DNA from 2 places in the Bacillus sp. NMTD17 genome. Region 1 is predicted to be linked to the other one. Evidence: a T-box and tRNA genes for the amino acid it is inferred to sense, from the RefSeq annotation. Region 1 holds a T-box; the other holds one or more tRNA genes.

Region 1 (15,163 bases):
AGCGGTCCAATTTATCAAGCAGGAACGTTATCTGGTAACCCTCTTGCGATGACAGCAGGCTTAGAAACCTTAAAACAGCTGACACCTGAGTCTTATGAAGAGTTTAGACGAAAAGGAGACCGGCTGGAAGAAGGCATTTCAAAAGCGGCGAAAGTACACGGAATTCCATTAACGTTTAACCGTGCGGGTTCGATGATTGGATTCTTCTTTACAAATGAAGAAGTGGTCAATTATGACAAAGCAAAAACCGCTGATCTCGCTTTATTCGCTGAATTTTACAAGGAAATGGCGGATCGCGGCATCTTCCTTCCTCCTTCTCAATTCGAAGGACTGTTCCTGTCAACAGCTCATACAGATGAAGACATCGAATATACGATTGAGACAGTGGAAAAGGTATTTCAAAAACTGCGTCGATAAACGAAAGCCGGTATGGGGACATATCGGCTTTTTTGTGTTGCTGAAAACCAATCATATTTTCACTGCCTCTCACATACATCTGTATTGACATCTAATTTTATTTTGAAGGATTAGATGAAAGGAGGACACCGACTTGTCTCAAAACAATCGATTACAGTTTTCGGTAGAAGAATCCATTTATTTCAAAAGCGGACAGGAAGTCAGTGAGCTGCTGTCAATTTCTCTCGATCCTGACATTCTCGTTCAAGAAGTGAATGATTATGTTTCGATTAGAGGTTCACTCGAGCTAACAGGAGAATACAACATAAATCAAGAGGAGCTATTGGGTGAATTGAGTTCCTATGCATCATACAGGGAAGCTGATGAGGTGAAGGTAAGAGAAGACGGAACGGCGGAGCTTCTGCATCAATTCCCGGTTGATATCACCATCCCTAAGAATAAAATCAGTCATTTAAATGATGTGTTTGTGTTTATTGATGCGTTTGATTACCAGCTGACAGAAAATCGTTTGCTCACCATTCAAGCTGATCTGGCGATTGAGGGTCTATTAGACGAGAAAATGCCTCAAGCGCCTGTAGAGGTAGAGGAGCCGTATGAATTTGTCCATCGTCCTGAAGAAGAATATGGCGATGTGACCTACAATTATCAGCTGCAGCCAGAGCATGAGGAACAAGAAGAGCTGCAAGGCAATGAACGTGAGGTCTATGAGGAACAGGCTGTATTACAGCATGATACACGCGCCGAGCAAGAAGAACAGGAAGAAGAACGGGAAGAAGAAATTGAGATAGAGCTGGTGAGTAGGGAAGAAGAGGGAGAAACCGAAGAACTGGAAGAATCGGAAGAACTGGAGGAAACGGAGAGCCAAGAATATGAGGAACAGGCTGTATTACAGCATGACACACGCGCCGAGCAAGAAGAACAGCAAGAAGAACAGGAAGAAGAAATTGAGATAGAGCTGGTGAGTAGGGAAGAAGAGGGAGAAACCGAAGAACCGGAAGAATCGGAAGAACTGGAGGAAACGGAGAGCCAAGAAGAAGTGGCGCTTGGTTATCGCTCCTTACCTGAAGCTCAGGTGCAAGAACCACCATTTTTTGAACCGCCTAAGCTCTTAGAAGAAGAGAAGCGGGAAGATACGTTCTTTGAGGTGGAAGTGAGAAAAGATCCGGAAGCAGCCGAAGAGCTGGAAGAAACGGTTCAGCCGTATCCAATATTTGAATCACCCACTTACCACGTAGAAGAGGAGCAAGAGGAACAGGAACAGGATGATACGAACCAGCTCGGACGGTTATATGAACGAGAAGCACCAAAAGTATATGAGTCAGCTCAAGAAGAAGAGGAGCCTGAATATGACGAGAGAGAAACGTCTGGCAGTGAGAACTCTCTTTATTTAACAAAGCTATTTGCTAAGCAGGAGGAGGAAGATTTTTCTCGCATGAAAATATGTATAGTTCAGCAAGAAGATACGGTCGATCTTATTTGTGAGCGATATCAGTTGAATGTGCAGCAGCTCCTTCGCACAAACTCATTATCGGTTGATGCGGAGCTTGAAGAAGGGCAGATTCTTTATATTCCTGAATATCAAAAAAGCAATGCATAACAAGCGATGACCGACCGAGAAAATGTGGTGAGTGAACGTGGATGAAATCCAATCTATCCTATACGAATACGGGCTTGAGGCGGAATACATTGAACCTGTCAGTCCTGCTGTTGTCAAAGTATATACAAAGCAGGGCATATTTGCCCTAAAGCGAGTAAAAGCCAGTCGACATATGCAGTTTACAGAGCAAATGCTTGAACTAGAATCAAAGGGCTATCGCTCTTTTGTGCCGATTTATCGGACGAAGAGCGGTTCTTTTTTCTCAAGTCATCGAGAAAGCCAGTACGCATACTATCTCATGCCGTGGCTGACGAATGAAAAGAGAGAAGAGCAGGACGATAAACATGAATATTTATTTCAAGAGATTGCAAGACTTCATAAGCGGACTGAAGTGATGATGGATATCACAGAGCAAGAGATAGAAGCGCACTACACACAAATCAAGACCAAATGGGAAACAGAGAAAGACATGTATGAACGATTCATAGAGCGGGCAGAGCAGACTTGGTATATGTCACCATTTGAGCTGGCTGCTGCGATGTATTTTTCAGAGGCGATGTCTGCCAGCGAATTTGCGCTTGAACGATTAGAAGATTGGCATGAAGAAATGAAAGATCAAGAGACAACACGTGTTGTGTTAAATCATGGGCAGCTGTCGATTCATCACTTTTTGTATAATGATGTGGGCACAGGACATTTCACCAATTTTGAGCGGTCTAAAAAAGCCGCCCCCATTTATGACCTTCTAACCTTTTACTTTCGGACATTCAAAACCTATCCTACGTCTTGTCCTGAATGCACTTCCTTGTTTTATACGTACCAAAAAGGAAATCCTCTTCGGGAGGAAGAGCTGCATTTGTTTCTTAGTTACCTTGCTTATCCGCAAGGTCTGTTTGATACAGTAAAAGCCTATGAAGCAGGCGGGCAGGATGAAATGGAGAGCTGTCAGCGGCTGTTAAGAGCGTATTGGCAGATGAAAAATTCAGAGCCGATCGTCATGAAGATTCATGAGATTGAGCAGGCTAGACGGCTTGAAGAAGAACAAAGTGCCTCGTCATCAGCGGAATGACGAGGTTGTTTTGTGTTCATATTGGCCGGTACATAAGCGCGAGAGTTTAAAACCAATCAAGGTGAAAGGCGCAGGCGAGAAAAATCAAAATACCTAGGATGAGGACGTCAAATGTCGTGGGGAAAATGATCGTACGAAACCCTTGAAATATCGCAATCGGGAGAACGACTTGGGAGGCCACTGCCCGAATTTGTCTCAGCCAGGGGGGAAGTGTGTAAGGATTGATCTTCTTCAAAGCAAACGCCCTCCTTCTTCATTTTGTTATTATCATATGGGTAATAGGGCAAAGGGTGCCTGCCCAATTTGTATAAAGAAGAAGAAAAGCGGAAAAGATGATTGACGAAAACAAAAGGCATTTAGTAATATAAATAAAAGATGAGTATGTGCTGATGAACGTGATATATCGTAAGCGTGGATCAGGAAGAGTACGAGCAAGACCCTAAAGAGAGGGAGACCATGAGCTGAAAGGTTTCCTAGGATGTACTTGTTTGGAAGGTCGCCTGTGAGCTTAATTTCTTGAATGAACAAGTAGAGAAATTCGGGAGAACCCCGTTATCCTTTAGAGTGTATGGGACACGTCTATGTGTTCCATGAAAAAAGGTGGTACCGCGAAAAAGCTTTTTCGTCCTTTTATAAGGATGGAAAGGCTTTTTTTATGTTTCATCAGCCGAAAAAATGTGGAGGTTACACAAATGGGAACAAATAATCAAGAAATGCCAACAAAGTACGATCCAAATGCGATTGAAAAAGACCGCTATACGTACTGGCTTGAAGGGAAATTCTTCGAAGCACAAAATGACAAAACGAAAGATCCATATACAGTCGTCATTCCTCCACCAAACGTGACGGGAAAACTGCACCTTGGGCATGCATGGGATTCTACACTTCAAGATATTGTGACGCGTATGAAACGGATGCAGGGCTATGATGTTCTATGGCTTCCAGGAATGGACCATGCCGGTATTGCGACCCAAGCAAAGGTAGAGGCAAAGCTTCGCGAAGAAGGCGTGAGCCGTTATGACCTTGGCCGGGAGAAATTTGTGGAAGAAACGTGGAAATGGAAAGAAGAATATGCGGACTTTATTCGCAGCCAGTGGGCGAAAATGGGACTTGGTCTTGATTATTCACGTGAACGTTTTACATTAGATGAAGGTCTGAATAAAGCGGTACGCCAAGTGTTTGTCCAATTGTATGAAAAAGGACTTATCTATCGCGGAGAGTACATCATTAACTGGGATCCAGCGACGAAAACGGCACTTTCTGATATTGAAGTCATTTATAAAGATGTTCAAGGTGCGTTTTATCACTTGAGATACCCGCTTTCAGATGGCACGGGTTCAATTGAAATTGCGACGACAAGACCTGAAACCATGCTTGGGGATACAGCCGTTGCCGTGCACCCTGATGACGAACGCTATCAGCATTTGATTGGAAAAACAGTGGTCTTACCAATTACAGGCCGAGAGATTCCAATCGTTGGTGATGACTATGTCGATATGGAGTTTGGTTCAGGAGCTGTGAAAATTACACCTGCCCATGACCCGAATGACTTTGAGCTTGGAAACCGCCATGAGCTAGAGCGTATTCTTGTCATGAATGAAGATGGCACAATGAATGCAAATGCACTGCAATACAAAGGAATGGACCGCTTCGAATGCCGTAAACAGCTTGTGAAAGATTTACAAGAAGAGGGTATTTTGTTCAAAATTGAGGACCACATGCATTCAGTTGGTCATAGTGAGCGAAGCGGAGCTGTCGTTGAGCCTTATTTATCTACTCAATGGTTTGTAAAAATGCAGCCGCTGGCAGACGAAGCCATCAACCTTCAAAATGGGGACGACCAAGTTCAATTTGTTCCAGACCGCTTTGAAAAGACGTATTTACACTGGATGGAAAATATCCGTGACTGGTGTATTTCTCGTCAGCTATGGTGGGGACACCGCATTCCGGCTTGGTATCATAAAGAAACGAAAGAAGTATATGTTGGACTGGAAGCGCCAGAAGATCTGGAGAACTGGGAACAGGATAACGATGTGCTTGATACATGGTTTAGTTCAGCGCTTTGGCCTTTCTCTACAATGGGCTGGCCAGATGCAGACAGTGAAGACTTCAAGCGCTACTATCCAACAAACCTGCTTGTTACAGGCTATGACATCATTTTCTTCTGGGTCTCTCGCATGATCTTCCAGGGTCTTGAATTCACAGGAGAAAAACCGTTCAAAGACGTTCTGATTCATGGACTGATCCGCGACGAACAAGGACGTAAAATGAGTAAGTCGCTCGGCAACGGAATTGATCCAATGGAGGTCATTGATCAATACGGTGCAGATTCATTAAGATATTTCTTAGCGACTGGAAGCTCACCAGGTCAGGATCTTCGCTTTAGCTTTGAAAAGGTTGAATCCACTTGGAACTTTGCGAACAAAATTTGGAACGCATCGCGTTTTGCTTTAATGAACATGGATGGCTTAACGTATGATGAACTTGATTTGACTGGAGAAAAATCAGTCGCTGACCAATGGATTTTAACCCGCTTAAATGAAACGATTGAAAGTGTCACACAGCTAGCTGACAAGTATGAATTCGGTGAAGTGGGCAGACATTTATACAACTTCATTTGGGATGATTTCTGTGATTGGTACATTGAGATGGCGAAGCTTCCACTTTATGGTGAAGATGAAGCAGCGAAAAAAACGACTCGTTCGATCCTTGCGTACGTATTAGATCAAACGATGAGACTTCTTCATCCGTTTATGCCGTTCTTAACAGAAGAAATCTGGCAGCATCTTCCGCATGAAGGTGAGTCCATTACTGTAGCAGCTTGGCCTGAGGTGAAGCCGGAGCTTTCAAATGATCAAGCTTCTGCTGACATGAAACTGCTTGTTGAACTCATTCGCTCTGTTCGTAACATTCGCAGTGAAGTAAACACACCAATGAGCAAACAAGTCGAACTTTACATCAAAGCATCCACATCTGATGTACAAGAACGTTTAGAGAAGAATCGTTCATATATTGAGCGCTTCACGAACCCAAGTGTTCTTGAAATTGGCACAGATGTCCCAGCTAGTGATAAAGCGATGACGGCTGTTATTTCTGGAGCAGAGCTCATTCTGCCGCTTGAAGGCTTAATTAACTTAGATGAGGAAATTGCTCGTCTGCAAAAAGAGTTTGATAAGCTGACAAAAGAAGTAGAACGCGTCCAGAAAAAGCTTGGCAACGAAGGCTTTATGAAAAAAGCGCCTGAAAGTGTCGTAGAAGAAGAGCGTGCGAAAGAACGTGATTATGTCGCAAAACGCGAAGCTGTTCAAAAGCGGATTGAAGAGCTGAAAGCATAAAGTTGAAAAGACGGCTCCTAACAAAATGGAGTCGTCTTTTTTGAAAATTTCGTATGAAATGAGAGATGACATTGTTTACAACCTATCATGAAGCCATTGAGTGGATTCACAGTAGACTGGCCTTTGGTGTAAAACCGGGTCTTGAAAGAATGAAGTGGCTGATGAACAGACTAGGCCATCCGGAACAACGCATAAAAGCGGTGCATGTTGCAGGGACAAATGGAAAAGGTTCAACCATTGCGTTTACTCGTTCCGTTTTACAGGCTGCAGGCTATTCGGTCGGAACCTTCACCTCCCCGTTTATTTTAACGTTCAATGAACGAATCAGCGTGAACGGAGCGCCTATACAGGATGAAGAATGGCTGAGTTTGGTGAATAAGATCAAGCCTTTTGTTGATGAATTAGATCAAACCGAGCTTGGCGCAGCAACAGAATTTGAAATCATTACCGCATGTGCATTTGCTTATTTTGCCGATGTGCACCAAGTAGACTTTGTCCTATTAGAGACAGGGCTTGGCGGAAGACTTGATTCAACAAATGTTGCCGTACCTATTTTAACAGCGATTACGTCAATTGGTCATGATCATATGGCAATTTTAGGTGACAAACTTGAACAGATTGTATCTGAAAAAGCGGGCATTATCAAAGAGAATATTCCGATGATCACTGCTGTTCATCAACCGGAAGCACTTGGGGTCATTCAAAACATCGCAAAAGAAAAGAATGCGGAATGCATCTCATTACAGCATACTTGTACCTTCGGTGAGCAGCAGCCAACAGAAACAGGCGAACGGTTTACGTTACACACATCAAAAAGGCAGTATCCGCAGCTTGAAACAGGATTAATTGGAACGCATCAACGGCAAAATGCTTCTCTTGCCGTTCTACTCATTGAATGGCTGGAGCAAGAAGGCTATATTAGTGTGACAGAAGAACAGGTATATGAAGGTATTCGGAATGCAGTTTGGGCTGGAAGATTTGAAAAAGTCAAAGACCATCCAGCAGTTTATTTAGACGGCGCTCATAATGAAGAGGGAATCGACCGTTTAATTGAAACGGTACAAGCTCATTTTTCTGGTAAACAAGTGCATGTTTGTTTTAGTGCTTTAAAGGATAAGCCGTACAAGCAAATGATTCAAAAGCTTGAAGCTGTTAGTTCATCTATTCATTTTGTTTCGTTTGACTTTCCAAGAGCGGAATCAGCTGAAAAACTTTATGCGTGCAGTCAGTTAGAGGCAAAATCATATGGTGATGACCCTCGTGCAGTGCTTGAATGGATTCAGAAAAAGAGTGATGATCCTTTAGCGGTGCTCCTTGTGACAGGTTCTCTTTATTTTATTTCAGATATACGAAATCGTATGATCGGGTAACGAAAAGACGCAAATGGCTTTGATGCCTCCTGCGTCTTTTTCTTTTTATATGTAGAAAAGGGGGAAAATCATATTTTCACTAGATGCTTTAGTGGATAGGGTCATGGTAAAATCCGGTCTATCTTATTCCCGGAAGGAGCACCATGTATGATTGAGATTTTTCTGTTTCTTGCAGGCATCACGATGGGGTCGTTCTTTCATCTCGTTGGCGAAAGGCTGCCAGTGAAGCGGTCTATTCTCTTCCCTCGCTCTCACTGCACAGTCTGTAAACAGCCGCTTTCCCTGCATGAGATGATCCCGCTCGTTTCTTATGTTGTATGGAGGGGGTCTTGTAAACATTGCGGCACTCGGTTGTCTTGGCTATATCCAACGGTTGAGCTGCTGACAGGCGGTCTTTTTTTGTTCGTTTATAGGATCGCTGGTTTTTCGTTTGAAGGTCTTTTCCTTGTGATTCTTTGTAGTTTATTCGTGATTGCTGTCGTGAGTGATCTTCTCTATATGAGGGTGCCGAACGAGCTGTTTCTCTTCTTTTTCCCTCTTTTCGTCATATACCGCACGCTGGAACCGCTCCTTATTTGGTGGGAAGGAGCGGCTTCTCTGATTTTTTGCATTCTTTTGTTTTCTAGTCTAGATTATTTTAAGCCAAATAGCATGGGCGGAGCTGATATGAAGCTGTTCAGTTTGCTTGCGTTTTGCTTTGGATTCAAGCCGTTCCTTCTCATGCTTTTTCTCTCATGTATCGCTGGAATGGTCTATGCGAAGGTCTTTTCCTTTCAATTAGACGAGCCATTCCCCTTTGTTCCTGCGATCGCTTTTTCTTTTTGGCTGTATCTCTTTGGTGCTCCTGTCTTGTTTCTATTTGGCTAGTCGAAGGGGTGAAAAAATTGGCGAACACTTTTTTGCCCTGCCGACAAAAGTCTTGTTCTTTTTTTTTACTGCTATGTTAAAGTGTGAAACAGAAAGAAGGACGGGTTAAATTCGCGCTGATTCATTGGACAGAAAGGTCTTTCTTACAAACATGTCAGAAAGCGGGGAATGACAGTGAAAAAGAGGCAGGCAAAAAAACAAGGGCTCAAGGTCAATATTAATGGCAAGGAAGAAATGCTGCATGAAGATGATCATCAGCCGCCAAAAAAGCAGGAAGATCAAGTGACGTTTTCGAATTGGGAGGAAAAGAGGCAGTCGGAACAGGAGACAGCGGCTTCTCAGGAAGATTCGTCTAAACCGAAAGAAGAAGATTTCCAGTGGGATGATGCAGCTGATCATATTTATCATTCTGATCCAAAGGTCGTCACGCCTTATCAAAAGAAAAAAGGCTCCTTTGATCAGAAGTTTGGTAAAAACCGCGGCCCCTTCAAGAGAGTGATGACAACGATTGTGTTTGCGGTGGTTCTTGGGACAGGCCTTGGGGTGTTTGCGCTTAGTTTAAGTCAAGATGGTACACCAAGTCCATCAGGAGGAGATATCAGTGTCTCGGCATCTGGATCTGGAAATCAATCATCGATGAAAGCCGGCGGGGATGCGCCGAAAGCAGGTACTACGGATGACTCAAAAGAGAACAACGATGAAAAAAGTGCCTCTGGCAGTTTATCAACCTTTGTTGTACAGGCTGGGAAATTTTCTTCTGAAAAAGGAGCAGATGACTTAGTTGGCAGTTTAAAAGATGCAGGGTATGCAGGGAAAAAGGTCTCAATGGATGATGGATATTATGTCATTGCTGGGCTTGCGACAGAGCAGGGAATGACAAGCGCTGTAGGGAAGAAGCTGATCGATCAGCACTTTGAGGCGTGGGGAGGAAAGGAGCTCTCATTTCAAGTACCGGATGAGCTGACTAGTTTAATAGAAAAGGCATCTGTATTATCCTCTAAAGTGATTGCCGGCGATGAAGTGGATCAAAAGGAAGTCACGCAGCTGGTTTCTGAGCTTGAAAGTGCCAAAACAGCGGACGCATCGGCTAAAAGCAGTTTGCTAAAAGCTGTGCAGCTATTAAATGACCCAACTGCTGAAAACGGCTGGAAATCTCAGCAGGCACTGCTTGATCAATTAAATACGTAAAATCATTTTTTTAGAAACGAAACTAGTCAAAAAATGACTAGTTTTTTTCTTTTACATCCAACATAATGATGAAGGTACATGAAAAATGAATTTTCGTAGATTGTCGGTAAGATGTACATTTGCTAGGATGAATGGGTATCTTACTTCTTAGGCTAAACCCTGAAAGGATGAACAAACATGAACCAATTGATTCTCGCATCTCAATCACCTAGAAGAAAAGAATTGCTTGATCTAGCAGGGTTTTCTTATGACATTCAAGCAAGTCATTTAAAAGAAGAAATAAATCGAAACCTTTCTCCTGCTGAGAACGTCCAATGGTTGGCAGAACAAAAAGCAAATGATATTCAAAGATTAAATCCTAAAGCTGTGATCATTGGTGCAGATACAATTGTTGCAATTGACGGCAAATGTCTTGGGAAACCAAAAGATAAGAAAGAAGCGGCTTTCATGCTTCAATTATTATCAGGAAAGACACATCAAGTCTTGACGGGTGTCACGGTTCAGTCAGAGAATAGAAAAGAAACATTTTATGAACAGACAGAAGTGACATTTTGGACGCTGACTCAAAATGAAATAGATCGCTATATCAATACGGGCGAGCCCCTTGATAAAGCGGGAAGCTATGGCATTCAAGGGAAAGGCGCACTGTTTGTTCAAAAAATAGATGGTGATTATTTTTCCGTTGTAGGTCTACCTATTGCGAAAACAGTCAGAGTGCTTGAAACCTTTGGAATCACCCCTTTTTGAAGACAGGAAGGAATTCTAAAAGGAGTGGTCATCCTGAACGATTTCCCTATGCTGCTAAAGCATTTCCCTCATGATGAAAAACCGAGAGAACGATTTATCAAATACGGGCCCAGCAGTTTGTCAAATCATGAACTTGTTGCGATCCTTCTAAGAACAGGCACAAAAAAAGAATCAGTTCTCCAAATTTCCGCAAGACTTCTGCAAACATTTGGCGGTCTTCGCTCTGTAAAAGAAGCCTCAATTGAAGAAATGTCGAAGATCCGAGGAGTTGGAAAGGCGAAGGCGATTTCTCTTTTAGCTGCTTTAGAACTCGGCACTAGATTACACCATCAAACGACGGATAACCGCTATGTGATCCGCACACCAGAAGACGGAGCGAACTTTGTGATGGAAGATATGAGATTTTTGACACAGGAAAATTTCGTTTGTCTTTATCTCAATACCAAAAATCAAGTTCTTCATAAACATACCGTGTTTATTGGAAGCTTGAATTCATCGATCGTTCACCCGCGTGAAATTTTCAAAGAGGCCTTTAAACGTTCGGCGGCTTCATTTATATGTGTGCACAACCATCCATCTGGAGATCCGACGCCCAGCAGGGAAGATATTGAAGTTACACAGCGACTTTTTGAATGTGGAAAGCTGATTGGAATACAGCTGCTTGATCATCTTGTCATAGGTGATCAAAAATTTGTGAGTTTGAAGGAAAAAGGGTATTTGTAACACTTTTTTTTTCAATGTTTTACGATATAATAGAGTTTATGAGTTTTTCCCTAAAGGGAATTTTGGTTTAAGAAAGGAAGATACATACATATGTTTGGAATTGGTACAAAAGACCTTGGAATAGATCTTGGAACAGCGAATACGCTTGTTTTTATTAAAGGAAAAGGCATTGTTGTAAGAGAACCTTCGGTCGTAGCTTTGGAAACTGATACGAAGTCTATAGTGGCGGTCGGAAATGACGCTAGAAACATGATTGGCCGTACACCTGGTAATGTTGTGGCACTACGCCCGATGAAAGACGGAGTCATTGCAGATTACGAGACGACAGCAACAATGATGAAATATTACATTAATCAAGCATTAAAAGGCAAAGGGCTTTTTGCTCGTAAACCTTACGTGATGGTATGTGTACCATCTGGTATTACAGCTGTAGAAGAGCGTGCAGTCATTGATGCGACAAGACAAGCTGGAGCACGTGACGCATACCCTATTGAAGAACCATTTGCTGCGGCGATCGGTGCTAACCTGCCTGTATGGGAGCCAACAGGAAGTATGGTTGTGGACATTGGCGGCGGTACAACAGAGGTAGCCATTATTTCTCTTGGCGGCATTGTGACTTCACAGTCGATCCGCGTGGCAGGAGATGAAATGGATGATGCGATCAGCAGCTACATCCGTAAAACGTATAACCTGATGATCGGTGATCGTACGTCAGAAGCCATTAAAATGGAAATCGGTTCTGCGCAGCCTGATGTACATGATGAGATGGATATTCGCGGCCGTGACCTTTTAACAGGTCTGCCAAAAACGATCTCTATTACGGCAGATGAGATTGCAAAAGCGCTTCGCGATACGGTGGAAACAATTGTCGATGCGGTGAAAATGACACTTGAAAAAACCCCGCCTGAGCTGGCAGCAGATATTATGGACCGTGGAATCGTTTTAACTGGCGGCGGTGCATTGCTTCGTAATCTTGACAAAGTCATTAGTGATGAAACGAAGATGCCAGTCATTATTGCTGAAGACCCGCTTGACTGTGTGGCGATCGGAACAGGAAAAGCACTAGAGCATATTCATTTGTTCAAAGGAAAATCTAAAGATAATCGATAATCGGGCGTAAATAAAGAGGTGTAAGACATGCCGCAGTTTTTTATGAATAAAAGATTAATGTTGCTCCTTGTCTGTGTCATCGTACTGGTGGCCATGATTGGTTTTTCAGTGAAAAGCGGCAGAGGTGCTTCATGGCCGGAAAAATTAGTGGGGGATACGACAGGCTTTTTTCAAGGTGTCTTTCATAAACCATCACAATTTATTGCCGGTATTTATGGGAACGTACAAGATTTAAAGAACACATATGATGAAAACGAGCGTCTCCGAAAAAAACTTGATGGACAAACTCAATATGAGGCGAAACTTCAAGAACTAGAAGATGAGAACAAAAAGCTTCGCAAGCAGCTCGGATATGTGAACTCTATTCGTGATTATACGCCAATTCTATCAACGGTTATCGCGAGAAACCCGTCCCTTTGGGATAGCTTTGTGATGATTGATAAAGGGAAAAAACAAGGCGTTGACAAAGATATGGCGGTCACAAATGAGAGTGGTGCGTTAATTGGGAAAATTGAAAGTGATAAGCTCAACAATTTTACTTCAACTGTAAGGTTGCTAAGCTCTACGGACCAAAATAATAGAATTTCAACGAAAATTTTTGCGAAAAAGGGCAAAGAAGAACTCAACGGAATTATTAATGGTTATGACAGTAAGAAAAAAATGCTGACAATGAATATTCTGAAATCTGATGCAGATGGAGATGTCAAAAAAGGAGATCTTGTTGAAACATCTGGAGCAGGGGGCGTATTCCCGCAAGGCTTGACGATTGGTAAGGTGAGTGAAATCGAACCAGATCATTACGGCCTGACAAAAATTATTTATGTAGAACCAGCGGCCGAACTCAACAATTTAGACCGCGTGATTGTGGTGAATCGCAGCTCAAGTACGGCAGATGCATCTGAATTGACGAAGGAGGAAGGCTCGTGAGACGTGTCCTTCTTGCTTTCGTCATGTTGTTTATCTTCGTATTTGACAGTATTTTTGTCGATCTAGTGAAGCTCCCATTTGTTTCAGACAATCAAATTTTAGCTCCTCATTTCATCTTACTCGCACTTGTATTTATGACTGCTTTTGTGAATCAAAAATATGGTGTGATTTTCGGTTTTATCTTTGGACTTTTATATGATATTTCGTATACAGGCATACTTGGTGTTCATATGTTTGGCTTTGGAGCGCTCTGCTATTTGCTAGCGAAAGCCTTTAAAGTTCTGCAAACGAATATGTTAGTGGTCGTCTTTCTGTCGATTATTGCTGTTTCCGTGATGGAGTTTTATGTATACGGTGTTCAAGCGACAATTCAACCAGGGATTATGCCGTTTAATACGTATGTCATCGAACGCTTTATTCCAACGATTCTTTTAAATACTGCTGCGTCTCTCATACTTGTTGTGCCGCTTAGGCTCTTTTTCATCAATATGAAACAAGGACTGATCGACGAATAAAAGCAGGAGTTTGTCCAATTACGGCGAAATGAGTATGTTGTTGAGGTGAGCATCTTGAAAACTCAAAAACAGCAATATGTGACGATAAAAGGTACAAAAAACGGATTAACATTACAGTTAAATGATGACTGTTCGTTTGATGACCTTCTTTCTGGCTTGCGAGAGGTTCTTTTACTTGAGCAATATACAGATGGTAGAGAAGGGCATAAGGTTAATGTGCATATTAAGCTTGGTTTTCGGTATTTAACAGAGGATCAGGAAATGCGTTTGACTGAAGCGGTCTCTGAAAATGAACATCTCGTCATTCACTCCATTGAAAGTGACGTCATGTCAACTGAAGAGGCGAGACGATTAAAAGCAGAGGCCGAAATTACCTCTGTAGCCAAAATTGTGCGCTCTGGACAGGTGCTGTATGTCGAAGGAGATCTCTTATTAATAGGAGATGTCAATCCTGGCGGAACGATTCGTGCAGGGGGAAATATTTTTGTGCTCGGCGCATTAAAAGGCGTAGCACATGCTGGATGTAATGGGAACAAACAAGCTGTCATTGCGGCATCTCGTATGATTCCAACTCAGCTTCGCATCGCACAAGTGTTTAACCGTGCACCAGATCAAAAAGAAGATGGAAACGAAATGGAATGTGCTTATTTAGATATAGATGGCAACATGATCATTGAACGCCTGCAGCAATTGGCTCATATAAGACCTAATCTGACAAGGCTTGAGGGAGGAATGTGAAATTGGGCGAGGCTATTGTGATTACCTCAGGAAAAGGCGGCGTTGGCAAAACAACAACATCTGCAAACTTAGGCACAGCACTAGCAATTCAAGGGAAAAAAGTGTGTCTAGTGGATACCGATATTGGCCTTCGGAATCTAGATGTCGTGATGGGGCTTGAGAACCGCATTATTTATGATCTAGTCGATGTAGTAGAAGGAAGATGTAAAATTCACCAAGCGCTTGTAAAAGATAAGCGTTTTGAGGATCTTTTGTATCTTTTACCCGCTGCTCAAACAAGCGATAAAACGGCTGTAGAGCCGGAGCAGATCAAAGAATTAATTCAATCATTGAAACAAGACTTTGATTATGTCGTCATTGATTGCCCTGCTGGAATTGAGCAAGGCTTTAAAAATGCTGTATCTGGTGCAGATAAGGCAATTGTCGTGACGACGCCTGAGATCTCAGCTGTGAGAGATGCTGACCGTATCATCGGCTTGTTAGAACAAGAAGATATCGAACCACCTCGTTTGATTGTCAACCGTATTCGTACACACATGGCGAAAAGTGGCGATTCAATG
Region 2 (15,163 bases), on a different contig from region 1:
CGCGTCATACAATGTGTATGGGAAGAGATGTTTTCAGAACCACCACAGAGAGAAAGAATGTCTTTCGCCAACTGCTGATATTTCTTTTGATGACTCATGTTGAATCCCCCTTTGATTTTCGTTTCATGGAGCGGATGGCATGTCTTGTCTTGTCAATATATTGCGCTGTCTCTTCATATTGACGGGAAGCTAAGCTGAGGAACAAGACATCAATTAAGTAGAGCTGTGCCATTCTAGAGGAAGTGGCTGCACTGCGAAAAGGTGCTTCATTGGAACCGGACGTCGATAGGTGAACATCACTTAAGGCAGAAACGCTTGTTTGACCAGGATGCGTTAAGGCAATGATTTTCACTTGATTGTCTTTTGCGAGCTGAAGGGCTTGAATGATGTCTAACGTTTCTCCTGAAAAGGATATACCGAACACGATGTCATTCTTTCCTGCATTTGCGATGACCGTTGATGCGATGTGCATGTCAGTGAAGGCAGTCGCTGCATAATTGATTCTGAGAAATTTCTGCTGGGCATCCGCTGCGACGATGCCAGATGCACCGACGCCGATAAAATGGATTTGGTTTGCATGCAGCAGTAATTGAACAGCTTTTTCTAATGCTTCTGCATTTAAAATAGAAGCGGTGTCCTTAATCGATTGAATCGAGTTTCCTGCTGTTTTTTGAATAATGGATTGAAGCGGTTCATCTTGTTCGATATCACGATAGCCTTGTTTATCGTCGTGCATCAAGTCTCCAGCGATTCGCATTTTTAAATCGTGATAGCCATCTAGCCCGAGAGATTTACAAAGGCGGATGACAGCAGAGCTGCTTGCTCCGGCTGCCTGACTGATCTCGTGTACTGTGCTTTTAATGACTTTGTCAGGATGGGCAAGGATATAGTCTGCAATGATTTTTTCAGATTGGGGGAGCTTTGCTTTCATTGTGTGTAGTAGGGTGAGTCCACCTGCTGACATGAGCTCTGCCTCCTTTAGGATTGATGATGAGAGATGGCTTTGTCGATATGGCCATTCGCTTTGTTGAGTAAATCCTTGGCTGTTTTTTTGTCTGTGTTTGTTTGGAGCATGACGATGGCGGTTTTGACTTCTAAGTCTGCTGCTTCAAGAGTCTTCACGGCTTGTTCATAGGAAGCGTTTGTCACATGTTGAATGATGGTGATGGCGCGTTCTTTTAATTTATGATTGCTGACTTTTACATCAACCATCAGGTTTTCATATACTTTACCTTGTCTGATCATGACAGAGGTGGAAAGCATATTTAAAATCATTTTATGAGCGGATGCGGCTTTCATTCGTGTTGACCCAGTGATGGCTTCTGGTCCTACAATGACTTCAATGGCGCAGTCTGCCAGCTCGCTAATTTCTGCTTGTTCATTGCAGCTGAGGGCTACTGTTTTTGCGCCGATGGATTTAGCGTAGTTTAAAGCGCCGATGATGTAGGGTGTCCTGCCGCTGGCGGCGATACCGACGACCGTATCTTTTGATGTCAGGTGAATGTGTACTAAATCCTGTTTGCCGGCTTCTTCACTGTCTTCCACATCTTCGGCAGCATGTGAAAAAGCAGAGTCGCCGCCTGCCATGATACCGACAATCACATCAGGTGAGACGCTATAGGTAGGGGGACATTCAACAGCATCCATCACGCCAAGTCTGCCGCTTGTCCCGGCTCCTAAATAAACGAGTCTACCCCCATTTGAAATGGATTCATAGGCGAAGTCACTTGCTGTTTTGACATGTGGTAGGACACGGTTCACTGCTTGAGCGACCTTCATATCTTCTTCATTGATCAGCTGGAGTATTTCGAGCGGATCTGCTTGTGATATTCCCATTGTGTTAGGGTTTCTTGATTCTGTTGTCAAAGAACGCAATTGAGATGGCTGCATGCGACATTCCTCCTTATTTCTTCATTTTCAGTATATTCAGTGTGATATGAAATTTCAACATTATATTTAAATATTGAAATTATATTTCACTCGAAACGTTGTGCTAACTGGAGGTAAATAATTAGAAAATAAAAAAAATAAAAATCCCCTTTACAAAAGGGGGACAACCTGTATATAATAACTTTTGTCAGCTTCACGGAAACAGCAAACTTGACAAACTGGCCCGTTGGTCAAGCGGTTAAGACACCGCCCTTTCACGGCGGTAACACGGGTTCGAATCCCGTACGGGTCACCATGATGTGGAGGATTAGCTCAGCTGGGAGAGCATCTGCCTTACAAGCAGAGGGTCGGCGGTTCGAGCCCGTCATCCTCCACCATATGCCGGTGTAGCTCAACTGGTAGAGCAACTGACTTGTAATCAGTAGGTTGGGGGTTCAAGTCCTCTTGCCGGCACTGTTTTTTCTTTATCAATTCCATATGTGGAGGGGTAGCGAAGTGGCTAAACGCGGCGGACTGTAAATCCGCTCCCTCCGGGTTCGGCGGTTCGAATCCGCCCCCCTCCACCATTTTTGGGCTATAGCCAAGCGGTAAGGCAACGGACTTTGACTCCGTCATGCGTTGGTTCGAATCCAGCTAGCCCAGTTAAGACACCTTTTTCAAAAAGGTGTCTTTTTTTATGTTGGCAGACGGAATGTATAACTATTCAAAATATTGTTGAGTTGAGTCAGAAGGCATCGAGAAAGTAAAATATAAGCATGAACGGAAAGGGGATGTACATATGGGAGATCAAAAGAAGGTCACGATTGTCGGAGTTCCGATGGATTTGGGTCAAATGAGAAGGGGCGTCGATATGGGACCGAGTGCGATTCGGTGTGCAGGCGTAAAAGAAAAATTGGAATCGCTTTCATTTGATGTGGAGGATCTCGGCGATATTTTGGTTGAACAAAGAGATGATGAGAAAGGTTTATATACAAGTGAAAAGCTAAAAAATTTAACGGAGAATGCTAGTGCGAATCAGCTGCTAGCTGAGAAGGTTGACAGTATTGTGCAATCAGGCTCATTCCCGCTCATTTTAGGCGGTGATCACAGCATTGCGATAGGAACACTTGCGGGGGTAGCCAAGCATTATGAAAACTTAGGTGCCATTTGGTATGATGCACACGGTGATTTAAATACAGAGGAAACCTCTCCTTCTGGAAATATACATGGTATGCCGCTTGCAGTCAGTCTCGGCCTTGGGCATGCTGATTTAACGAACATTGGTGGTTATTCCCCTAAATTGAAGCCTGAGAATGTTGTTATAATTGGTGCTCGATCCTTAGATGAGGGAGAGCGGGCATTGATTAGAGAGAAAGGCATTAAAGTGTATACGATGCATGAAATAGATCGTTTAGGGATGACAAGGGTGATGGAGGAAGCCATTTCATATTTAAAGGAAAGAACAGATGGTGTCCACCTGTCGCTTGATTTAGACGGACTAGATCCAGCGGAGTGCCCTGGTGTAGGAACTCCTGTGGCGGGTGGCATTAGTTACCGGGAGAGTCATCTTGCCATGGAGCTTTTAGAGGAAGCGGGTATTTTGACTTCAGCTGAATTTGTTGAGGTGAATCCGGTATTAGATGAAAAAAATAAAACAGCCGAGGCAGCTGTTGCGTTGATTGGTTCGTTAATGGGCGAAAAGCTATTGTAGAGCGGGACTTGTTCCCGTTCTTTTTTGTTTTGGAGAAATTTAAGGATATATTAAGGTTTTTACCGGTGGATATGCGTAACACGCTGTCAAAAATTTGTTACACTATTTTTTAGAGGAGAATGAAACCTTTTGGAAAGAGATTCGTATACATAAAGACCGGTGAAGGCAGAGGTTGAATATACTATGGACACAATGATTAAAAAGAGAATTAAGCAATTGAAAAAAGGCGACCAGAACGCATTTGCAGACATCGTAGACCTGTATAAAGACAAAATTTATCAGCTGTGCTATCGTATGCTTGGGAATGCACACGAAGCAGAGGATATTGCACAGGAGGCGTTTATTCGTGCCTATGTGAATATTGAAAGCTTTGATGTGAATCGTAAGTTTTCTACGTGGCTGTACCGCATTGCAACCAACCTGACCATCGATCGTATTCGCAAAAAAAAGCCGGATTATTATTTAGATGCAGAGGTGGCAGGAACAGAAGGATTGAATATGTATTCTCAAATTGCTGCTGATGGCATTTTGCCAGAGGAAGAGGTGGTGTCTCTTGAATTATCGAGTACCATTCAGCAAAAAATTCTAAGATTACCCGATAAATATCGTTCGGTCATCGTTTTAAAGTATATTGATGAACTCTCGTTAAAAGAAATTAGCGAGATTCTGAATATACCCGTTGGTACGGTGAAAACGAGAATACACAGGGGTAGAGAGGCTCTCCGGAAACAGTTGAGAGACCTTTGAGTGAGGTGATTTTGATGAGCTGTCAGGAAAAAATCGTCCTGCTTATGCATCAGTATTTAGACGGGGACATTGAGCCCCAAGACGAAAAAGAATTAAAAAGCCATCTGCAATCGTGTGAGGAGTGCCGTACTCATTTTCAACAAATTGAGAAATCCATCGCGCTTGTGCAGAGTACATCTCATATAGAAGCACCATCTGATTTCACTGCAAAGGTGATGGCAGGTCTTCCAAAGGAAAAAAAGCGTGTGTCGGTTCAAAGATGGATCAAAGCTCATCCGCTGATGGTGGCCGCTGCCCTCTTTCTCATTTTGATGGGAGGCAGTCTGTTTACAAGCTGGAATACCGATCATAATTTCAGTGTGTCAAAACAGTCGAATCTCGTCGTTGTAAATGATACAGTGACCGTACCTAAAGGGGAAACCGTAAAAGGTGATGTCACTGTCAAAAATGGCAAGCTGATTGTAGAAGGCAAGGTTGATGGAAATGTCACCGTCGTCAATGGGGAACAGCTGACTGCTTCTGCCGGACAAGTCACTGGTCAAATTAATGAAATTAATGAAGTGTTTGATTGGATTTGGTACAAAATGAAATCCACAGCACAAAATGTGATGCGGGTCATTGGACCAGAGGAGCAAAAGTAATCATACGGGTCGAGAGCAGTCTCTTTATGGGGCTGCTCTTTTTCTATATTATAGGTCAGAATGTATGCGAACTAGCACGCCAGACATATATGGCAACTGTTTTCCTTGCTGAAACAAAATGTGGTATAATAGCCACGCTATGTATTTACACATAGTCTCTTTTTTTATTAAAAATGCATCAAACGAAGAATAACTGAAAATTCTGGAGGACGAGGAAATGGCTTTAGGGGATATTCCTTTTTTGCAGTACCTCGGTAATGCTGTTGATGTTCTCGTTGTTTGGTATGTGATATATAAATTAATGATGGTCATCCGCGGAACAAAAGCGGTTCAGCTTTTAAAGGGAATTGTGGTCATTGTTCTTGTCAGGATGGGAAGTGCGTATCTCGGTCTTAACACACTTCAATGGCTGATGGATCAAGCGATTACGTGGGGATTCCTTGCGATCATTATTATTTTTCAGCCAGAGCTAAGGAGAGCGCTTGAGCAGCTTGGGCGCGGCCGTTTCTTCTCAAGAAGCGGGACACCTATAGAGGAACAGCAGCAGAAAACGATCGAGGCAATTACAAAAGCAATTAAATATATGGCAAAACGCAGAATCGGCGCGCTGCTGACAATTGAGCGTGATACTGGGATGAATGATTACATAGAGACTGGAATTCCTTTGAATGCAAAGGTGAGTTCAGAGCTGCTCATTAATATTTTCATTCCAAATACACCGCTTCATGACGGTGCTGTCATTATGAAGCGTGATGAGATTGCAGCTGCGGCTTGTTATTTACCGCTGTCAGAAAGTCCTTTTATCTCTAAGGAACTGGGGACGCGTCACCGGGCGGCAGTCGGAATTAGTGAAGTGACAGACAGCTTAACCGTCATCGTTTCTGAAGAGACAGGCGGCATTTCTGTCGCAAGAAATGGTGATCTCCACCGAGAATTGACAGAAGAAGCGCTTGAAGAAATGCTGATTGCTGAATTTAGTAAGAACAGCAAAGATGCTTCCTCGACCAAATGGTATTGGAGGGGCAAGAAAAATGGATAAGATTTTGAATAATCGCTGGGCCGTAAAGCTTCTTGCATTGGTCTTCGCTTTATTGCTGTATGGTGCAGTCAATTCAGCGCAAGCGCCCACGCCGAAAAAAATCGGTGAATCCTTTTTCCCAACATCGACGACAGATGAAGCAACCTTAACCGACATTCCTGTTAAAGCGTATTATGATGACGAGAAGTACGTCGTTACTGGTGTGCCGCAAACAGTCAATGTGACGATTAAAGGGTCAACGAGTGCTGTGAAAACAGCAAGACAAACAAAGAACTTCGAAATATATGCAGATATGCAGAATTTATCCACAGGTACCCATAAAGTGGAGCTGAAGGCAAGAGATGTATCAAAAGGGCTCACACTATCGATCAACCCATCTGTGACGACGGTGACGATACAAGAAAAAACAACAGCAGAATTTCCTGTTGAAACTGAATTTTATAATCAAAATAAAATCAAAGATGGCTATTCACCTGAACAGCCTATTGTGAATCCGAAAAAAGTCACAGTCACTGGTTCAAAGGACGTAATCGACAAAATTTCTGTCATTAAAGCATTTGTGAACCTAGAGGATGTCGATCAGCAAATTGAAAAGGAAGCGAAGCTCACTGTGTATGATAGCAGCGGGAATGAGCTGCCAGTCGAATTGAGTCCGTCTGTGGTGAATATTACAGTTCCCATCTCAAGTCCAAGCAAAAAGGTTCCGTTTAAAATAGAGCGGACTGGCAGTTTGCCGGATGGGATCAGTATCTCAAGTATTGAGACAAGCCCGAGTGAGGTCACAGTGTACGGCTCTCAAAAAGTGCTGGATTCGCTTGATTTTATTGATGGCGTCAAGCTGGACCTAAGCAAGATCAAAGATGATACGGAGATTGATGCCGACATTCCCCTGCCAGATGGTGTGAAAAAGGTATCGCCCGAAACCGTCAAGATCAAAGTGAAGGTTGCAACAGCGCAAGAAAAAAAGATCGATAATGTACCAATTTCTGTCGTAGGTCTGAGCAAGGATCTCACCTCTGATTTTGTGAGCCCATCTTCTGGACGACTCACGTTAACAGCAAAGGGATCAAAGAGTGCGATTGATAAACTAAAGGCTTCAGACGTTGAAGCCTATATCAATGTTGGGGACTTGAACGAAGGAACACATGAGGTCACAATTCAAGTGAACGGTCCTCAAAATGTGACGTGGACATTATCGAGATCAAAGGTCAAAGTGAAACTGACTTCTACTGAGACAGAAGATCAGCCAGCGTCTACGAATGATCGCAAGGATCCATCTTCTGATGACGATGATCAGGATGAGAAGAGTAAAGAAGAATCCACGCAAGATAAAGCAAAGAAAGAATCAAGTCAAAGACAGCAGATCAAAGAAGATAAAAAAGAGGACGAAGCGTCCTCTTGAATGGTAAAAAAGGAGCGATTGAAACATGGGCAAGTACTTTGGAACTGATGGTGTAAGGGGTGTGGCGAATAGCGAATTAACGCCAGAGCTCGCATTTAAAATTGGGAGATTTGGCGGCTATGTGCTCACGAAGGATAAAGAACGTCCAAAGGTACTCGTTGGACGAGACACACGTGTATCCGGTCATATGCTAGAAGGAGCGCTCGTTGCAGGCTTACTTTCAATTGGCGCTGAAGTGATGCGTCTAGGTGTGATCTCAACACCTGGTGTGTCTTATTTAACGAAGGCAATGGACGCAGAAGCGGGTGTCATGATTTCTGCTTCTCACAACCCAGTTCAAGACAACGGAATTAAATTCTTCGGCGGTGACGGCTTTAAGCTGTCTGATGAACAGGAGAATGAAATTGAGCAGCTGATGGATCAGCCGGTCGATCAATTGCCACGCCCAGTTGGAGCGGATCTTGGAACGATGAATGACTACTTTGAAGGTGGTCAGAAATACTTGCAATTCTTGAAGCAGACAGCGGACGAGGATTTCACAGGTATTCACGTGGCGCTTGACTGTGCTCACGGTGCAACCTCTTCTCTAGCGACACATTTATTTGCGGATTTAGATGCTGATGTGTCCACAATGGGAACATCACCAAACGGATTGAATATCAATGATGGTGTCGGCTCAACTCATCCAGAGGCACTTTCTGCTTTTGTGAAGGAGAAGGGTGCAGATATTGGTCTTGCGTTTGATGGTGACGGAGACCGTTTAATTGCTGTCGATGAAAAAGGTGATATTGTAGACGGCGATCAAATTATGTACATATGTGCACGTTATTTGAAGGGCGAAGGCCGATTAAAGGATGACACTGTCGTATCCACGGTCATGAGTAACCTAGGCTTCTATAAAGCGCTGGAGAAACAAGGCATTAAGAGCATCCAAACCGCTGTTGGTGACCGCTATGTGGTCGAAGCGATGAAAAAGGATGGCTATAATGTCGGCGGTGAGCAATCAGGCCATTTGATTTTCCTTGATTACAATACGACAGGTGATGGCATGCTTTCTGCGATCATGCTTGTCAATACACTCAAAGCAACAGGAAAAACATTGTCAGAGCTTGCAGCTGAAATGGAAAAATTCCCGCAGCTTCTAGTGAATGTGAAAGTGTCTGATAAATATAAAGTGGAAGAAAATGAAAAAGTAAAAGCAGTGATTCAAGAGGTCGAAAAAGAGATGAACGGTGATGGCCGTATTCTTGTTCGTCCATCTGGAACAGAGCCGCTTGTACGCGTGATGGCAGAGGCGAAAACAAAAGAGCTGTGTGATGAATATGTGACTCGAATTACCGCTGTTGTGAAAGAGGAAATGGGTATCGAGTAATAGATGAAAGCAAATCGCCAGCGGCGGTTTGCTTTTTTTTCGAATAAACGTCATAAATGGATGGATTTGTACGAATCTTATAAGCGAGGGCAATTTGCTGCCTTCATACATAGGAGAGCACATCAAAGGTAGAACATGACAAGCCTCATCGCATATAGTGTATGGAGGTCTCACTTTCTTGAGCGGGATCACCCGCTAAATTGTGATTGACGGAGGTCAGACCTTATAGTACAATCATCCTTGTGTTACTGGATTTTTATTCTATCAGGAAAGGCAGGGTAGATGTTCAGCAACTCTCTTATAATTATAGCGCCCGAACTAAGCGATCGGACGAAAGATGCTTAGTTGACGAGGATGGAGGTTATCGAATTTTCGGCGGATGCCTCCCGGCTGATCAAAAAAGAGATCACAGCCGTAAGTGTTTCTTTAAAGCAAAGAGGTGACTCTTTGTACAAAGGGAATACACATGATCTCCCAAATTAAACATGTAGAGAGGGACGAAGAAATGTCCCTTCTATTTTAGTAGGCTTTCTTTGTCCCTTTCACATGATCGGGAGGAAGAATATTTATGTGTGGAATCGTAGGTTATATTGGTCAGAATGATGCGAAGGAAATCTTATTAAAGGGTTTAGAGAAGCTAGAGTACCGCGGGTATGACTCAGCAGGTATCGCTGTGGCAAACGAAGAAGGCGTGCATGTGTTCAAAGAAAAAGGACGTATCGCTGAGCTTCGTGAAGTTGTTGATGCAAATGTAGCATCTTCAGCTGGAATCGGACATACACGCTGGGCAACACACGGTGTACCAAGCCATCTAAATGCGCATCCGCATCAAAGTGCTTCTGGCCGTTTTACGCTTGTTCATAACGGTGTCATCGAGAACTATGTACAATTGACACGCGAATATTTACAAGACGTCACACTAAAAAGCGACACAGATACAGAGGTTGTTGTTCAAGTCATCGAACAATTTGTGGACAGAGGTCTTGATACAGAGGAAGCTTTCCGTCAAACGCTTCTTCAACTAAAAGGCTCTTACGCAATTGCCCTTTTCGATAACGAAAACAAAGAAACAATCTATGTGGCGAAAAACAAAAGCCCATTATTGGTTGGTTTCGGAGAAGATTTCAACGTTGTAGCTTCTGACGCAATGGCGATGCTTCAAGTAACAAACGAATATGCGGAATTAATGGATAAAGAAATGGTCATTGTCACAAAAGACGAGGTGATCATCAAAAACCTTGACGGTGATATCATGACACGTCCTTCTTATATCGCTGAGCTAGATGCAAGCGACATCGAGAAAGGCACATATCCTCACTACATGTTAAAAGAAACGGATGAGCAGCCGCTTGTCATGCGCAAAATCATCCAAGAATATCAAGACGAAAACGGCAAGCTGTCAGTCGCTGGCGATATCGCAAGCGCAGTAGCAGAAGCAGACCGCATTTACATTGTGGCTTGCGGAACAAGCTACCATGCAGGACTTGTCGGTAAACAATATATTGAAGACTGGGCGAAAGTACCTGTAGAAGTCCATGTAGCAAGTGAATTCTCTTACAACATGCCGCTTCTATCGAAAAAGCCGTTGTTCATCTTCCTTTCTCAATCTGGGGAGACAGCGGACAGCCGTGCTGTACTTGTTCAAGTCAAAGAGCTTGGTCATAAAGCATTAACGATCACAAACGTACCAGGTTCAACGCTTTCTCGTGAAGCGGACTTCACATTGCTTCTTCATGCAGGACCAGAAATTGCAGTGGCTTCAACAAAAGCTTACACAGCACAAATCGCTGTTCTTGCGATCCTTGCATCAGTTGCAGCCGAATTAAATGGTCAATCTCTTGACTTTGATCTTGTGAAAGAGCTTGGGATTGTAGCAAACGCAATGGAAGCCCTTGTCGATCAAAAGGATGAAATGGAACAAATCGCTCGTGACTTCTTCACAGTGACACGTAACGCATTCTTTATCGGAAGAGGACTTGACTACTATGTGTGCCTTGAAGGTTCACTAAAACTAAAGGAGATCTCTTACATCCAAGCAGAAGGATTTGCTGGCGGAGAACTCAAACACGGCACGATTGCTTTAATTGAAGAAGGCACACCGGTCATTGCCCTTGCAACGCAAGAGCACGTGAACCTCAGCATTCGCGGTAACGTCAAAGAAGTCGTTGCACGTGGTGCAAACCCATGTGTCATCTCACTAAAAGGCCTAGAAGACGAAGGCGACCGTTTCGTCCTTCCAGCTGTACACCCAGCACTTGCACCACTTGCATCTGTTGTTCCATTACAGCTAATCGCTTACTACGCAGCCCTTCACCGCGGGTGTGATGTGGATAAACCACGTAACCTTGCGAAGAGTGTGACGGTGGAGTAGGTTTAATTAAATCGGATTTTTGACACTCCTTTAGATAATATCTAAAGGAGTGTCTTTGTGTCTAAAGAGCTAATTAAAATTAAAGGTAGAATCAATAAATCGTACATTCATTTTTAATTTAAAGGGAAGAAAATAATTATAAGTGAATGTTTAGAAAAATAGGAAGTTGCTTATTTCTTGATTGTTGTTCCTACGTCAAGAGGAGGGGCTATTGGTGTATTTCTTGTATTGTGGATCGTCCAATCTCTTAAATATAGGGATTTTAAAAAATAAAGGAAATGAAAAGCAAAACAAAAATGCTGTATGTCTTCTTGAAACCATCAAAAGGGTATTTTAGGTGTGGATTATAATGAATAAAGAGTTAATCATGTTATGCTCTTCGAAGCTAGGCTCAGTTGGTATGATTATAAAAGGGGCTAGGCGTGGAATCAACAAATAAATTTACTAGGTTAGAGTAACAATTATAAAACTTGAAGTATTATATTTTGAATGAGGAAGAAACAAACTGTGGCATCATGTAAGAAAACTTAAAAATAGACATGTTTTTAAGGTTTTCTTTTCCTTATAGTGAATATTTACAATAACTTTGTACACTAAGATGCTATAGCTTATGATATAATATATCGTGGTTATTTGTACAATTATGAGGTGATTCTAAATGGAGTTAAGCGAAGCGATTAAAAAAGTACGTTTGGAGCTGTGTTTGTCTCAAGAGAGGCTTGCTCGTGAGCTTCATGTTGGTTTTACATCTGTGAATCGATGGGAGAATAATCATACAAAGCCGAATAAAATTGCTCGACATGCCTTAATCAAGCTTTGTGAAAATAAAAATGTAAACAATGAATTGATTGAGTTGCTTGTGAAGGCGAAATAGATATTATGTAGTTTTAGAAAAGGGCTTAGGGATTTTCTATACTATAATATGAGGAGATTAGATATGAAAGCCGAAAGGGAAATAGAAGCCGGTTTTATAGAAAAGCTTAGGGACTTAAAATACATATATCGTGAGGATATTAGAGATAAAGCTTCGCTTGAAGCTAATTTCAAAGAACATTTTGAAAGACTGAATCGTGTAAAGTTAAGCAATTCTGAATTTGAGCGCCTCAGAGATAGTATTATCACTGCAGATGTATTCACTGCTGCGAGAACTTTACGAGAAATCAACACCTTTAAGCGTGATGATGACACGCCGCTGCAATATACCCTTGTTAATATAAAAGAATGGTGTAAAAATGAATTTGAAGTGATAAACCAACTACGCATAAACACAGATAACAGCAATCATCGTTATGATGTTATTATCCTCATCAATGGGGTTCCTGTTGTTCAGGTTGAACTGAAGTCACTGCAAATCACACCTAAAAAAGCTATGGAGCAAATTGTAGATTATAAAAACGACCACGGCAATGGTTATACAAACTCGTTGCTTTGCTTTATGCAGCTTTTTATTGTGAGCAACGAGAGTAACACATATTATTTTGCCAACAATCACAAGGAGCACTTTTGTTTTAATGCAGAAGAGCGCTTTTTGCCAATTTATCAGATGGCAGATGAAGATAATAACAAAATTACCCATCTTCATGATTTTTCTGACAACTTTTTGCCAAAATGCACTCTCGGGCAATTAATAAGCCGTTACATGGTACTTGTTGTAAGTGAGCAGAAGTTGATGATTATGCGTCCTTATCAGATTTACGCTGTTAAGGCAATAATGGACTGTATCGATCAGAATCGTGGCAACGGATATATATGGCATACTACCGGAAGTGGAAAAACACTTACATCGTTTAAAACATCAACACTTTTGAAGGACAATCCTGAAATTGAGAAGTGTTTATTCGTCGTTGACAGAAAAGACCTAGATAGACAAACTCGATTGGAGTTTAATAAATTTCAAGAAGGCTGCGTTGAAGAGAATACCAACACAGAAAGTTTAGTTAAACGGCTTACTTCGGATGATTACCGTGACAAAGTTATTGTTACCACAATTCAGAAGCTTGGGCTGGCTCTTAATGAAGATAGCAAGCGTAACCAAGAGAAAAAGAAAAGGGGCGAACCTACCTACAAAGACCGCTTGGCACAGCTCACCGATAAACGTATTGCCATTATTTTTGACGAATGCCATCGCTCACAGTTTGGCGATAATCATGAAGCAATTAAAAACTTTTTCCCGAAAGCACAGCTTTTCGGCTTTACCGGAACACCAATATTTGAAGAAAATGCAACATATAAGCAAATTGATGGAACGGTCGGTTCTTATATCACAACAAAAGATGTTTTCGAAAAAGAATTACATGCTTATACCATAACTAATGCCATTGATGACCGCAATGTTCTTCGCTTTCACATCGACTATTTTAAGCCAGAAGATGTCAAAAAAGCAGCAAAAACCTCTGACACTGTAAGTAAAAAGGCGATTGTCGAAGCAATACTAGCAAAACACGATGCCGCTACTAATGGTAGACGATACAATGCGATTTTTGCAACAGCTTCTATCAACGATGCAATAGAATACTTTGAAATCTTCAAGTCGTTACAAGAGGAACGCAAAAAGAATGATGGAGCAAGCTTTATGTCGCTAAATATTGCCTGTGTTTTCTCTCCACCGGCTGAAGGAAACAAAGATGTTAAGCAGTTACAAGAAGACCTACAGCAAGAAAAAGCCGATAACGAACAAGAGCCTGATAAGAAAAAGGCAGCACTTAAGAGCATCATTGATGACTACAATTTGCAGTACGGCACAAATCACAGCATAAGCGAATTCGATTTATACTATCAAGATGTGCAAAAACGCATCAAAGACCAAAAGTACCCAAATTCCGACTATCCACAGGTAAACAAAATTGATATAACTATTGTGGTGGATATGCTTTTAACAGGATTCGATTCAAAGTATCTAAACACATTGTACGTTGATAAAAACTTAAAGCAACATGGCTTAATTCAAGCATTTTCAAGAACAAACCGTGTTTTGAACGACACAAAGCCTTACGGAAATATTCTTGACTTTAGAGGGCAAGAAAAAGATGTAGATGAAGCAATTGCACTGTTTTCTGGAAAAGATAACAGTAGTAGGGCAAAAGAAATTTGGCTTGTTGACCCCGCTCCTGTTGTGGTTGAAAAGCTGAATAAAGCAGTTGCCGATCTTGAGAAATTTATGGAATCACAAGGGGTAGAATGTAAGCCAGAGCAAGTAAGCAACCTTAAGGGTGACGCCGCACGAGGTGAATTTATCAATAAATTTAAGGAAGTGCAGCGCCTTAAAACACAGCTTGATCAATATACAGATATCAGGGAAGAACAAGCGGCAAAAATTGAAGAACTGTTACCTGAAGACACTTTGCGTGCGTTCCGTGGTGTCTATATTGAAACTGCCCAAATGTTAAAAGCGCAGCAGGGCAAAGATATTAGGGATAAAGATCCGGTGATTGAACAGATTGATTTTGAGTTCGTTCTATTTTCCTCTGCAATTATTGATTATGACTACATTATGTCTCTAATTTCGAGATATACACAACCCGATGTGCCTAAAAAAGAAAAAATGAGCCGTGAGCAACTTATTAGTTTACTTTGTTCCAATTCAAATATGATGGAAGAACGTGAAGATATTATTGCTTATATCAGCAGATTAGAATCTGGAAAAGGTTTGGATGAAAAGGAAATAAAAGATGGATACCAAAAATTCAAGGGAAAGAAAGCACTAAAAGAAATGGAATCAATTGCAAACAAACACGGTATTGAACCTGCATCGTTGAAATCCTTTATAGATGAAATTATAGGGCGCATGATTTTTGACGGTGAAAAACTAAGCGATTTGTTAGAGCCGCTAGAGCTTGGCTGGAGAGACAGGACCAAAAAAGAACTAGAATTGATGGACGATTTAATTCCGCTGCTTAAAAAGCTTGCAGATGGACGTGAGATTGTGGGGCTGAATGCGTATGAATAAAAAAGAGAAGTTGACGTTGGTGCCGAAGCTAAGGTTTCCGGAGTTTCGCTCAACGGGAGAATGGA

The links. The T-box of region 1 lies ahead of C6347_RS15065 (valine--tRNA ligase). A T-box ahead of a tRNA ligase gene usually reads a tRNA of that ligase, here a tRNA-Val.
Region 2: it encodes a tRNA-Val, which carries the amino acid that the T-box ahead of C6347_RS15065 (valine--tRNA ligase) is inferred to sense. The anticodon was not compared.

Annotation. Positions count from the first base shown of each region.
Region 1 covers NZ_PVRH01000005.1:162,631-177,793, forward strand. Annotated here, with positions in the region: gene hemL (glutamate-1-semialdehyde 2,1-aminomutase) at 1-417, shown strand, start outside; gene C6347_RS15050 (LysM peptidoglycan-binding domain-containing protein) at 551-2,014, shown strand; gene ysxE (spore coat protein YsxE) at 2,052-3,083, shown strand; gene C6347_RS15060 (hypothetical protein) at 3,130-3,318, opposite strand; T-box leader at 3,487-3,716, shown strand; gene C6347_RS15065 (valine--tRNA ligase) at 3,776-6,418, shown strand; gene C6347_RS15070 (bifunctional folylpolyglutamate synthase/dihydrofolate synthase) at 6,490-7,788, shown strand; gene C6347_RS15075 (prepilin peptidase) at 7,936-8,655, shown strand; gene C6347_RS15080 (SPOR domain-containing protein) at 8,824-9,843, shown strand; gene C6347_RS15085 (Maf family protein) at 10,021-10,590, shown strand; gene radC (RadC family protein) at 10,639-11,313, shown strand; gene C6347_RS15095 (rod shape-determining protein) at 11,404-12,423, shown strand; gene mreC (rod shape-determining protein MreC) at 12,451-13,350, shown strand; gene mreD (rod shape-determining protein MreD) at 13,347-13,865, shown strand; gene minC (septum site-determining protein MinC) at 13,920-14,603, shown strand; gene minD (septum site-determining protein MinD) at 14,606-15,163, shown strand, end outside.
Region 2 covers NZ_PVRH01000004.1:9,135-24,297, forward strand. Annotated here, with positions in the region: gene C6347_RS12450 (PTS transporter subunit EIIC) at 1-98, opposite strand, end outside; gene C6347_RS12455 (MurR/RpiR family transcriptional regulator) at 95-964, opposite strand; gene murQ (N-acetylmuramic acid 6-phosphate etherase) at 979-1,890, opposite strand; tRNA gene C6347_RS12465 (tRNA-Glu) at 2,111-2,185, shown strand; tRNA gene C6347_RS12470 (tRNA-Val) at 2,192-2,267, shown strand; tRNA gene C6347_RS12475 (tRNA-Thr) at 2,271-2,343, shown strand; tRNA gene C6347_RS12480 (tRNA-Tyr) at 2,372-2,456, shown strand; tRNA gene C6347_RS12485 (tRNA-Gln) at 2,461-2,532, shown strand; gene rocF (arginase) at 2,669-3,580, shown strand; gene sigW (RNA polymerase sigma factor SigW) at 3,764-4,327, shown strand; gene rsiW (anti-sigma-W factor RsiW) at 4,342-4,968, shown strand; gene cdaA (diadenylate cyclase CdaA) at 5,186-6,007, shown strand; gene C6347_RS12510 (CdaR family protein) at 6,000-7,409, shown strand; gene glmM (phosphoglucosamine mutase) at 7,435-8,781, shown strand; gene glmS (glutamine--fructose-6-phosphate transaminase (isomerizing)) at 9,350-11,152, shown strand; gene C6347_RS12525 (helix-turn-helix domain-containing protein) at 11,811-12,026, shown strand; gene C6347_RS12530 (type I restriction endonuclease subunit R) at 12,090-15,098, shown strand; gene C6347_RS12535 (restriction endonuclease subunit S) at 15,091-15,163, shown strand, end outside.